DNA from 3 places in the Janthinobacterium foliorum genome. Region 1 is predicted to be linked to each of the others. Evidence: predicted binding sites of a transcription regulator. Region 1 holds the regulator's gene; each other region holds the start of a gene.

Evidence for each region. The regulator LexA, encoded in region 1, represses DNA repair genes until DNA is damaged. The targets are predictions, from matches to a motif close to ACTGTATNNNNATACAGT.
Region 2: a site for LexA is predicted at 2,671-2,688, ahead of ACZ92H_RS09610 (DNA topoisomerase IV subunit B). Genes of this name have one in related genera too.
Region 3: a site for LexA is predicted at 1,999-2,016, ahead of dinB (DNA polymerase IV). Genes of this name have one in related genera too.

The regions. Positions count from the first base shown of each region.
Region 1 is NZ_CDXDQE010000001.1:326,626-330,907, reverse strand. It holds gene ACZ92H_RS01500 (cystathionine gamma-synthase family protein) at 1-1,194, shown strand, start outside; gene lexA (transcriptional repressor LexA) at 1,417-2,052, opposite strand; gene rpsF (30S ribosomal protein S6) at 2,329-2,715, shown strand; gene priB (primosomal replication protein N) at 2,736-3,035, shown strand; gene rpsR (30S ribosomal protein S18) at 3,061-3,351, shown strand; gene rplI (50S ribosomal protein L9) at 3,379-3,834, shown strand; gene ACZ92H_RS01470 (replicative DNA helicase) at 3,970-4,282, shown strand, end outside.
Region 2 is NZ_CDXDQE010000003.1:482,165-486,446, reverse strand. It holds gene kdpB (potassium-transporting ATPase subunit KdpB) at 1-400, opposite strand, end outside; gene kdpA (potassium-transporting ATPase subunit KdpA) at 410-2,215, opposite strand; gene kdpF (K(+)-transporting ATPase subunit F) at 2,215-2,304, opposite strand; gene ACZ92H_RS09610 (DNA topoisomerase IV subunit B) at 2,768-4,282, shown strand, end outside.
Region 3 is NZ_CDXDQE010000011.1:120,421-124,702, reverse strand. It holds gene ACZ92H_RS21110 (S9 family peptidase) at 1-1,878, opposite strand, end outside; gene dinB (DNA polymerase IV) at 2,074-3,246, shown strand; gene ACZ92H_RS21100 (recombination-associated protein RdgC) at 3,363-4,259, shown strand.

The DNA.
Region 1 (4,282 bases):
GACCGCCGCAAGGGCATCGAGCACGGTTCGCTGCACAAGCCCGTGCACACTTCCGTTGCCTTCGGTTACGCTGACGCGCGCCAGCTGGCTTCCGTATTCCAGGGCAAGGAGCCAGGCTTCCGCTATGGCCGCCAGGGCAACCCGACTGTTTCCGCATTGGAAGAGAAGGTCAACAAGATGGAAGACGGCGTGGCCACCCTGTGCTTCGCCACCGGCATGGGGGCCATCGGCGCCGTGGTGCAGTCGCTGCTGCGCGCGGGCGACCATGTCGTCTCGTCGGCATTTTTGTTCGGCAACACCAACAGCCTGTGGCAAACGGTGACGGGGCAGGGCATCGCCGTGTCCTTCGTCGATGCCACCGACGTGGCCAACGTGGCGGCCGCCATCACGCCGGCCACGCGCATCGTGTTTGTCGAAACCATCGCCAACCCGCGCACGCAGATTGCCGACCTGAAGAAAATCGGCGACTTGTGCCGCGAAAAGGGCATCCTGTACATCGTCGACAACACCATGACGACGCCCTACCTGTTCCGTCCGAAAGCCGTGGGCGCCGGCCTGGTGGTGAACGCCTTGACGAAATCCATCGGCGGCCACGGCAATGCGCTGGGCGGCAGCCTGACGGATACGGGCGTGTTCGACTGGACGCAATACCCGAACATCTTTGAAAACTACAAAAAGGCGGCGCCGGCGCAGTGGGGCATCGCGCAAATCCGCGCCAAGGCCTTGCGCGACTTTGGCGCCTCGCTGGGGCCGGAGGCGGCGCACCATATCGCCGTCGGCGCGGAAACCATGGCCTTGCGCATGGACCGCACCTGCTCGAACGCCCTGGCGCTGGCCACCATGCTGGCCGCGGACCCGCGCGTGGCCGCCGTGCACTACCCGGGCCTGGCGTCGCACCCGCAACATGCGCTGGCAAAGGAGCTGTTCCGCAGCTATGGTTCGCTGTTCAGCTTTGAGTTGAAGGATGGCATCGACTGCTTCGATTTCCTCAACCGCCTGAACCTGGCTATTCCAGCCAGCAACCTGGGCGACACGCGCACCCTGGTGATTCCCGTCGCCCACACGATCTTCTACGAGATGGGCGCCGAGCGCCGCGCCAGCATGGGCATCGCCGAGTCGCTGATCCGCGTCTCCGTGGGCATCGAGGACGAGGCCGACCTGCTGGACGATTTCAAGAGCGCGCTGGACGCATAAGCAGCCGCGCGCCATGTGAAAAGGGCCGCGACAGTCATGCTGTCGCGGCCCTTTGCTTTTCTTGTTACATGGTAATGTCGCCGTGCCTTCGGAAACCGTGGCGAGCAAGCTCGATATCGGGTTGAGTAGCGTAGCTGTACACATTCGTACGGGAGCGCCCGGCTAGCGAGCAACGGATGCCCGAGAGCGGGCTGCGCAGCAGGTTCATGAAGGCGCGCTCACTCAATGCCAGCTGCGCATGAGTCCCACGGCCAGGCCTTCGAGGGCAAACTCATCTTCCGGCGACACGGTGATGACCTTGAAGTCGGGGTTTTCCGGCAGCAGTTCGATGACGGAACCCGTCTTCTTGTAGCGCTTGACGGTGACTTCGTCGCCGATGCGGGCCACGACGATCTGGCCGTTCTTGGCGCTGTCGACCTTTTTCACGGCGAGCAAATCGCCATCCATGATGCCGGCGTCGCGCATGGACCAGCCGCGCACCTTCAGCAGGAAGTCGGGCTTGGCCGAGAACAGGGCAGGGTCGACGTTGTAGCTCGCCTCCAGGTTTTCCTGCGCCAGGATGGGCGAGCCGGCGGCCACCCGGCCGATCAGGGGCAGCGACATCAGCAGCGCCGCCGGCACCTTCGCTGGCAGCGTTTCGGCCGCCGCACCGATCAGGCGGATGCCGCGCGAGGTGCCTGGCGAAATCTCGATGGCGCCCTTGCGGGCCAGGGCCTGCAAATGCTCTTCGGCCGCATTGGCCGATTTGAAACCCAATTCATTGGCGATCTCGGCACGGGTGGGAGGAAACCCCGTATTTTCAATCGCGTCCTTGATCAGGTTCAGGATTTGTTCTTGTCGTGCTGTCAGCTTGATCATGAGCGGTGGGTGCATACTAAAATGCTGTCTATATGAACAGTCTGTATTTTTGTACAGTATCGCCCACTATGCAAGGGGATTTCGGCGATTTGCGCAAATTCTGCGCGAAATAGTCGGATGGGCCGGGAAAAGCGCCGCGGCAGCCCGTCGCGGGGACGGCATGTTGAAGGAATGATTGAAACGTTTGCAAAAGGCGGTTATAATCTTCGGCTGACCTTCCCACACCCGTCTTGACGCCGGGGTGGGCGATTATCAATCCGACCTGAAGGAGTTTGCATGCGTCATTATGAAATAGTCTTTATCGTCCATCCGGACCAAAGCGAGCAAGTGCCCGCGATGATCGAACGCTACAAAGCCAGCGTAACCACCCGCGGCGGTTCGGTTCACCGCGTGGAAGATTGGGGCCGCCGTCAAATGGCTTACTCGATCCAAAAGCTGCCTAAAGCACACTACATCTGCCTGAACATCGAATGCGACAACGAGACCCTGGTCGAGTTGGAAACTGCATTCAAATTCAATGATGCCGTGTTGCGTCACCTGACCGTTAAAATGAAGAAAGCTGAAACAGCTCCTTCGCCGATGATGAAATCGGTACAACGCGAAGACGCGGCCAAAAGCCACCGCACCGAAGCACCAGCAGCCGCTCCAGCCGCAGCCGCTTAATTTTTGACCAGGATCGTGCGCTGAACCAGCTACAAGTAACCGCCATCATTGCCGAGCGCGAAATATTGCGCTATACCCCGGCAGGGCTGCCGATTGTGAATGCAGTATTGCAGCACAGTTCGCAGCAGATGGAAGCAGGAATTGCCCGTTTGACCGAGTTTGATGTTGCCGCGCTAGCCGCTGGCGAAATCTCAGGCCGGTTCAGCCAGGCAAGCTTGGGCGGGGTGTATCAGTTCACGGGTTTCCTGGCCAGAAAAAGCCGCAACAGCAAGAGTTTGGTGTTTCACATCATTGATTTTAGTGCAGTCATTCCCGACTAGCGCATTTTAGATACAGGAGCCTGACATGGCATTCGGTAAAAAGTTCGACAAAAATAAGCTCAAGCTTAAAGAAAAACGCAAACAGCAAAACCCGTTGTTCAAACGCAAGAAGTTCTGCCGCTTCACCGCAGCTCACGTTGAGCAAGTCGACTACAAAGACGTCGACACGCTGAAAGACTTCGTCCAAGAAAACGGCAAGATCATGCCAGCACGCCTGACCGGTACCAAAGCGCACTACCAGCGCCAAGTTGACACCGCAATCAAGCGCGCTCGCTTCCTCGCGCTGCTGCCATACACCGATCTGCACCACGCTTAATCGGTCAGATATTCCTGGAGAAGAACTATGCAAATCATTCTGTTAGAAAAAGTTGTTAACGTCGGTAACCTCGGCGAAGTCGTCAAAGTCAAAGACGGTTACGCACGTAACTTCCTGATCCCGCAACGCCTGGCACGTCGTGCTACGGCAACCGCTGTGGCTGAATTCGAAGTCAAGCGCGCCGAACTGGAAAAAGCTGCTGCCGCCAAACTGGCTGCATCGCAAGCCCAGGGCGAAAAACTGAGCGGCCTGACCGTTCAAGTTGCTCAAAAAGCTGGCGTCGATGGCCGTCTGTTCGGTTCCGTCACCAACTTCGACATCGCTGAAGCGCTGACCAAGCAAGGTTTTGCTGTTGAAAAAGCACAAATCCGCATGCCTACCGGCCCGCTGAAGATCGTTGGCGAGCACAACGTTTCGGTTGCTCTGCACACCGACGTGGTCGTGGAAGTCGTTATCGCTGTCGTACCAGACGCGAACGCGTAATCGTCTGCGGGCCTGGCCCGCAAGCGCTGCCGCACTATGAAAAGCCGGGTTCGCCCGGCTTTTTTGTGGCCTTTTTTTCCTGGATTTTTCGCCCTTTTTTTTTGCCCTGACGCCGAAGCGGGTATAATTCGCGCCATGAACGCCCCCTCTGATCCGCAACTGGATTCCCTCCGTATTCCGCCGCATTCGATCGAAGCAGAACAATCCGTCATCGGTGGTCTGCTGCGCGACAATGCCGCGTATGACCGCATCGCCGACTTCATGCATGCGGAGGATTTCTATCGCTATGACCATCGCATCATCTTCGAGCAAATCGTCAAGATGGTTAACGCTTCCAAGCCAGCCGATGTCATTACTGTTTTTGAAACCCTGACCCAGCTCGGCAAGGCCGAGGATGTGGGCGGACTCGCTTACCTGAACGCCATGGCGCAAAACACGCCATCGGCCG
Region 2 (4,282 bases), on a different contig from region 1:
CCGTCATGCCCTTGCGCAGGTCGGTGGCCGGCGTGGGCAGCCACGACGTGCCGTACTTCGGCGTCTGCATTTTCTTCGCCATCACCGTTTGCTTGAGGGCGCGCAGCGAGGCCGCCTGCGCCTTGCTGCGGCCTTCGGCCAGCGCTTCGGCGAAGTTTGCGAACAGCACGGTAAACCACAGCCACACGGCGACGGCGACGATGAAGCCGAACGGCGCCTCTCCCTGGCCGCCGCTGATCCCGGCCTGGGTCGCCAGCAGGGTCGTGATGATGCTGCCCACGTAGACGACGAACATCACGGGGCTGCGCCACTGCGTGCGGGGGTCGAGTTTTTTGAACGCATCGACGATGGCTGGGCCAATCAGTGCGGAATCGAACAAGGTCAGGCTTGTGCGTGACATGGTAGCCTCTTATTTTGTGAAAAGTTGCAGGTGTTCCACGATCGGGCCCAGGGCCAGCGCGGGAACGTAATTGAGCACGCCGACCAGCACCACCACGCCGATCAGCAGGCCGATGAACATGGGGCCGTGCGTGGGCATGGTGCCGGCATTGGCCGACAGGCGCTGCTTGCCCGCCAGCGAACCGGCCACGGCCAGCACGGGCACGATCACGCCGAAGCGGCCGAACCACATGGCGATCGCCAGCATCACGTTATAGAACGGCGTGTTGGCGGACAGGCCGGCAAACGCGCTGCCGTTGTTGTTGGCCGCCGACGTGAAGGCGTACAGGATTTCGGAAAAACCATGCGCGCCCGGATTGGCCACGCCCGCCGTGCCCGGTTCCACCATCACGGCGATCGCCGTGCCCGTCAGCACCAGGGCCGGCGTCACCAGGATGGCCAGCGAGACCATCTTCATTTCATAGGCCTGGATTTTCTTGCCCAGGTATTCCGGCGTGCGGCCGATCATCAGGCCGGCGATGAAGACGGCCAGGATGGCGAACATCAACATGCCGTACAGGCCCGTGCCCACGCCGCCGAAGATCACTTCGCCGAACTGCATCAGCAGCAGCGGCACCATGCCGCCCAGCGGCATGTAGGAATCGTGCATGGAATTGACGGCGCCGCACGATGCCGCCGTCGTCACGGCCGCGAACAGGGCCGATGAGCTGATGCCGAAGCGCGTTTCCTTGCCTTCCATGTTGCCGCCCGATTGCAGGCTGCTGGCCTGCTGGTCCACGCCCAGCGCCTGCAGGGCGGGATTGGCTTGCTGCTCGGCGCTCATCACGCCCGCCGTCATGACGACGAAGATCAGCGTCATGGCCGCCAGCACGGCCCAGCCCTGGCGCATGTCGCCAGCCATGCGGCCAAACGTGAAGCACAGGCCGGCGGGAATGAGGAAAATAGCCAGCATCTGCAGGAAGTTCGACAGCACGCTGGGGTTTTCATACGGGTGGGCGGAATTGGCGTTGAAGAAGCCGCCGCCGTTCGTGCCCAGCAGCTTGATCGATTCCTGCGAAGCGACGGGACCCATGGCGATGGTCTGCGTGGTTGCCACTTGCGCTTCCATCACGGGCTTACCGGCCGCATCGAGCACGGCTTGGCCATCGGCCGCCACCTTCGGCGTTGCATACGCCACCTGGTCGAGCAGGGTCACTTCCTTGTACGGCGAAAAATTCTGGATCATGCCTTCGCCCATGAAGACCACGGACAAGGCCAGCGACAGCGGCAACAGGATGTACAAGGTGGAACGCACCAGGTCGACCCAGAAATTACCGATCGATTTGCCCGAGCGCGAGGCAAAGCCGCGCACCAGCGCAAAGATCACGGCGATGCCGGTGGCGGCCGAGAAGAAGTTCTGGCACGCCATGCCCAGCATCTGCGTCAGGTAGCTCATGGTTTGTTCGCCGCCGTAGCCCTGCCAGTTGGTGTTGGCGACGAAGCTGACGGTGGTATTGAACGAGGAATCGGGGCTGACGGCGCCGAGTCCCTGCGGATTCAAGGGCAAGAAGCCCTGCAGGCGCTGCAGGCCGTAGACAAAGAAGGCGCCCACGGTATTGAAGAGGATCAGGGCGATGGCATAGCTTTTCCAGCCCATGGCCTTGTCGGCGGGCAGGCCGGACCAGCGGTACAGCAGGTTTTCCAGTTTTTGCAGCCAGCCCAGCCCGCGCACGGGCGCATCGCCTGCCACCTTCGCCATGTACAGTCCCAGCGGGTAGGCCCCCGCCAGCAGCACGAGCAGGAAAGCGGCCAGCAGGAGTATCGATTGCGTCGTCATCACAGTTCCTCCGCCTTCAGCAGCGCCACCAGCAGATACACGAGCAGGCCGGCCGAGACGACGGCGCCCAGCACATAAAAGGCATTCATTTGAAGCTCCCCAGTTTGTCGCAGGCCACGGCAAAGCCGGCCACCACGACGAAAAAAACGGCAATCAAGCCGAGATACACGATGTCCATTCCCACCCTCATACAGGTTTGTTTTGATAGTGAGCAGATTAGCCAAAAGGGTCTAAAAAATTCGTAAAGACTGGGGAGGCGGCTGTAAACAAGATGTAAAAATGGCGGCTTTACCGCATAAAATCCTTCACAATTGGCGCCAAAGCGCGCGCACGGCGCACCGTTGTTGCCCTGGAGTAGCGCTATTGCTCGCGGGACAAGATAGAATGCGCGAGCGTCCGCACAAGGACGCCTAGCCTGCCGCACTGCCCTCCCACAGTGACGCTGGACGGGATATACTGTATATTCATACAGTTATCGCCGCCGCTGTCACTGCGCCGCGCAGTGCCCCGGCCTGGCGTTCCAACCCTAGTCTTTATTTAGCTTGAACACGTATGGCCACTAAAAAACCAGCATCTGACTACAGCGAATCATCCATCCGTGTCCTGAAAGGACTGGAACCCGTCAAGCAGCGCCCGGGGATGTACACCCGCACTGAAAATCCGCTGCATATCATTCAGGAAGTGATCGACAATGCCTCCGACGAGGCGCTGGGCGGTCATTGCACGCATATCGCCGTCACGCAAAACACGGATGGCAGCATCACCGTCGAAGACAATGGCCGCGGCATTCCCGTCGGCCTGCACCCGGAAGAAGGCGTGCCGACGGTGGAAATCGTGTTTACGCGGCTGCACGCGGGCGGCAAGTTCGACAAGGGTTCCGGCGGCGCCTACGCGTTCTCGGGCGGCTTGCACGGCGTCGGCGTGTCCGTCACCAATGCGCTGTCCTCGCGCCTGGAAATCACCGTCTGGCGCAAGGAAAGCGACGGCAACGGCTTGCATCACATGGTGTTTGCCAACGGCGACGTGATCGAGCCCCTGAATTCCCGCCCTGCCCCGCGCGACGGCAAGAAGTCCGGCACGCGCGTCACCGCCTGGCCCGATCCGAAGTATTTTGATTCGCCCAACATTTCGCAAACCGAGCTGCAGCGCCTGCTGCGCTCGAAAGCCGTGCTGCTGCCCGGCGTCACCGTCACCCTGACGAATGCCAAGACGGGCGATACCCAGACCTGGCAGTACGCGGAAGGCTTGCGCGGCTACCTGACCGAAACGCTGGCGCAGGTATCGAATGGCGAAACCCTGATTCCCCTGTTCGAAGGCGCCCAATATGCGGGGCCAGACTCGGAAGGCTTTGCCGAAGGCGAAGGCGCGGCATGGGTCGTGGCCTGGACGGAAGAAGGCGCCATCGTGCGCGAATCGTATGTCAACCTGATCCCCACCTCGAATGGCGGCACGCACGAATCGGGCTTGCGCGACGGCCTGTTCGGCGCCGTGAAAAACTTCGTCGAAATGCACTCGCTGCTGCCCAAAGGCGTGAAGCTGCTGCCGGAAGACGTGTTCGCGCGCGCCTCCTTCGTGCTGTCGGCGAAAGTGCTGGACCCGCAATTCCAGGGCCAGATCAAGGAGCGCCTGAACTCGCGCGACGCCGTGCGCCTGGTCTCGACCTTCACCAAGCCGCCGCTGGAACTGTGGCTGAACCAGCACGTCGACTACGGCAAGAAGCTGGCCGATCTGGTGATCAAGCAGGCGCAGTCGCGCCAGCGTTCGCTGCAAAAAGTGGAAAAGAAAAAATCCTCGGGCGTGGCCGTCTTGCCGGGCAAGCTGACGGACTGCGAATCGTCGGACATCACGCGCAATGAACTGTTCCTCGTCGAGGGCGACTCGGCGGGCGGTTCGGCCAAGATGGGCCGCGACAAGGAATTCCAGGCGATTCTGCCCCTGCGCGGCAAGGTGCTGAACTCATGGGAAACGGACCGCGACCGCCTGTTCGCAAATAACGAGATCCACGATATCGCCGTGGCCATCGGCGTCGACCCGCACGGCATCGGCGACACGCCCGACCTGTCCGGC
Region 3 (4,282 bases), on a different contig from region 1:
CTGGTTCGGGTCGCCCCATTCCAGGTATTCGCCCGTGGTCAGCGGCAAGCTGGCGTCCATCATGGTGTTCATCACGTCAACGAAGGGCACGGCCGCGTGCACGGCGTGGAACAGTTCCGGACGCATGTTGACGACGGCGCCCATCAGCAAGCCGCCCGCGCTGCCGCCCTGGATGTTGAGGCGGTTCGGGCTGGTCCATTTTTCGCGCACCAGGTAGTCGGCGCTGTCGATGAAGTCATTGAAGGTGTTTTTCTTCTTCATCAGCATGCCGTCCTCATGCCACGCTTCGCCCATGTCGGTGCCGCCGCGGATGTGCGCTTGCGCATAGATGACGCCGCGGTCCAGCAGGCTGATGCGAGCCAGGCCGAACGTGGCTTCCGTGGAAATGCCGTAGGAGCCGTACGAGTACAGCAGCAGTGGCGCGGAACCATCGCGCTTGACGCCTTTCTTGTAGGCTATCCACAGCGGCACTTGCACGCCATCGCGGGCCGTGACCCACAGGCGCTGCGTGGCGTAGCGCGCAGGGTCGAAGCCGCCGACGATTTCCTGCTGTTTCAGCACCGTGCGCTTGCCGTCCTGCATGGCCACGTCGATGACGGTGGGCGGCGTGACGGGGGACTGGTAAGACATGCGAAATTGCGTTGCCGTAAATTCCGGCGTGCCCGCTGCCGTGGCCAGGTAGACGGGATCGTCGAACTGCACCGTCTTCCAGTTTTGATGCGCGAAATCATAGATGCGCGCGCGGTTCAGGGCGCGCGCCTTCTCCATCACCACCAGGTAGCCCTGGAAGACATCGATGGACTGGATGACGGCGTCCTTGTTGTGCGGCACCAGCGGCTTCCAGTGTGGCGGCTGCGGGGCCGACAGGGGCGCGCTGACGATGCGGAAATTTTTCGCATCCTTGTTGGTGAGAATGTACAACTGGCCGTCGCGGTGCTCGACGCTGTAGCGGTGGCCTTTTTCGCGCGGCAGCACGCTGCGGAAACTGCCATTGGGCGTGCTGGTGGGCAATAGCAGCACGTCGCTGGTATCCGTGCTGCCCGACGTCAGCACGAAGTAGCGCTGGTCGCGCGTGCGGCCAACGCCAATGGCGAACTGTTCCACGGGCTCGTGATACACCTGCTGCGGCGTGCCGCCCAGCGCCAGGCGGAACAAACGGTCCGAGCGCTTGGTGGTGGCGTCTTCCTGCGCCAGCATCAGGGTGGCGTTGTCCGCCGCCCAGGCCAGCGAGGTGACTCTGGGCATGCTGTCGGTCAGCAATTTACCCGTTTTCAAATCCTTGACATGCAGGTCGTACTGGCGGAAACCCGTCGTGTCGGTGGTGTAGGCCAGCAATTGTTCATTCGGGCTGACGGCAAACGCGCGCACGGCAAAGAAGGTGTGGCCCTCGGCCAGCTGGTTCTGGTCCAGCAGGATTTCCTCGGCGGCGCCGGCATCGTAGGCGCCTTTCGCGCCCGCGGCGCGGCGGCAGTTGAGCGGGTACTGCTTGCCCGCTTCCATGCGCGTGTAATAGTAAAAATTGCCCATGCGCACAGGCACGGACAGGTCCACTTCCTGCATGCGGCCCTTGATTTCGGCGTAAAGCTTGTCGGCCAGGGGCTGGATCGGCTTGGTCACGGCGGCCGTATACGCGTTTTCCGCATTCAGGTAGTCGATGACGGCAGGATCGGTCTTTTTTTGCAGCCAGCGGTAGTCATCCGTCACTACCGTGCCATGGCGGGTTTCCTGCCAGGCTGTCTTGGCGGCAACGGGGGCGGTGACGGCATTGGGGGCGGCGTCGGCAGCCAGCGCGGATGGCGCTGGCGTGGACAGCAGCAGGGCCGGCAGCATGGATGAGCAGACGGCAAGGCGGCGCAAGGCGTGATGTGCGATAGGCAAGGCAACTCCCTTTGATTGTTGTGTCAGGATTGTAATCTTGCTATTGAGAAAAGCAACCGCCTGGCGCCGCCAATGTGTCCGCTTCGTTTCAACTTGCATCCTGGCGCAATTCCGGTGCATACTGTATGCATGCACAGTGTCTTGCCCAATGTTCTTGCCTGATACAGGCGAGCCGATCCGCCGCGAGGTGTTTTTATGTCATCTGCCCAACCACATACCGCAGCGCGCCGCTGGATCGCCCACCTGGACATGGATGCCTTCTTTGCTTCCGTGGAACTGCTGAAATATCCGGAATTACGTGGCGAACCGGTGGTGATCGGCGGCGGGCGCTTGCAGCAGCCCGTGCTGCAGCAGGACGGCACGCGGCAGTTTGCGCGCATGCGCGATTACGTGGGGCGCGGCGTCGTCACCACGTCGACATATGCGGCGCGCGCCTTCGGCGTGTTTTCCGCCATGGGCATCATGAAGGCGGCCAAGCTGGCGCCCGACAGCATCCTGCTGCCCGCCGATTTCGAGGCTTACCGCGAGTATTCGGCGCGTTTCAAGCAAGCCGTGGCCCATCTGTGTCCCATCATCCAGAACGTCGGCATTGATGAAATCTATGTCGACCTGACGGAACATGGCGAGCAGGCGCCGGCCATGGCGGCGCGCCTGAAGGCGGCCGTATTCGAGGCGACGGGCCTGTCGTGTTCCATCGGCCTGGCGCCCAACAAATTGCTGGCCAAGATCTGTTCCGACCTGGAAAAACCCGATGGCTTGACCATTTTGTCACCCGAGGATGTCGAAACGCGCGTGTGGCCCTTGCCGGCAAAAAAGATCAATGGCATCGGGCCGAAGGCCACGGCCAAGCTGGAAGCCTTGGGCGTCAATACCATCGGCGAACTGGCGCAGGCCGACATGGCCATGCTGCGCACGCAGTTTGGCGACCTGTACACGGGCTGGCTGCGCCAGGCGGCGCTGGGCATCGACGAGCGCCCCGTGCAGACCAGCCGGGAAACCAAGTCCGTCAGCCGCGAAACCACGTTCGAGCGCGATTTGCAGGTGGTGCGCGACCGCGCCACCCTGTCGGAAAAGCTGGAAAGCCTGTGCACGCGCGTGGCGGGCGACCTGGATAAACAGTCGCTGGCGGGGCGCACGGTGGGCATCAAGCTGCGTTTCGAGGATTTCAGCACGGTGACGCGCGATATCACCCTGCCCAGCGCCACGGCGGATGCCGCCGCCATCTTGCGCGCCAGCCGCGATTGTCTGCGGCGCGTGCCGTTCGAAAAGAAAATCCGCTTGCTGGGCGTGCGCATCTCGACCCTGTGCGACCCGGCCATCGTCACGCGGCAGGTACCTGCCCAGGCCGAGCTGTTTCCCGCCCTGTAGCAAGGTTTCCCACAAGATACATACCGCGCCAGACCGCGCTTTTGACGGCATTTGCATGTCGAAAGTGTAGAATGGCGTTCCCCTGGCACTACTGAAACAAACGGAAGACAAAAACTATGTGGTTCAAGAATCTTCAGATTTACCGCCTGCCCGCACCATGGGCTTACACGCCAGAACAACTGGAAGAGGCCCTGTCCTCGAACAAATTTACGCCGGCGACCAGCATGGATCTGATGCGCCAGGGCTGGGATACGCCACGCCCGAATGGCGGCCTGGTCCACGTGGTCAACAAGCAGATGCTGATCTTGCTGGGCACGGAAAAGAAATTGCTGCCGGCCACCGTCATCAACCAGGTGGCCAAGGCCCGCGCCGCCGAGATGGAAGAAGCGCAAGGTTTTGCGCCCGGCAAGAAGGCCATGAAGGAATTGAAGGAACGCGTCGCCGACGAACTGCTGCCGCGCGCCTTCAGCATCCGCAGCAACGTCTGGACCTGGATCGATCCCGTCAATGGCTGGCTGGTGGTCGATGCGGCCAGCCCGGCGAAGGCCGATGAAGTCATCAAGCTGCTGCTGAAAGCCGTGGATAAATTGCCGCTGGAAAGCCTGCGCGTGCAGCGCTCGCCCGTGGCGGTGATGACGGAATGGCTGCAGGCCGACGATGCGCCTGCCGGCTTCACGGTCGACATGGATACGGAATTGCGCGCCACGGGCGAGAGCAAGGCCACCGTGCGCTACGTGCGTCACACCCTGGAAGCGGACGACGTGCGCCGCCACATCGCGGCCGGCAAGCAGTGCACGCGCCTGGCCATGACGTGGAACGACAAAATCTCGTTCGTGCTGACGGAATCCCTGGCCATCAAGAGCGTCAAGCCGCTGGACGTGATCAAGGAAACGGAATCGAGCACGAAGAACGACGAAGAGCGTTTCGACGGCGACGTGATGCTGATGACGGGCGAGCTGAGCAAGCTGATGGCCGACGTGGTGGAAGCCCTGGGCGGCGAAGCGACGGCGTAAGCGCGCTCATGCGGTAGAAAAAA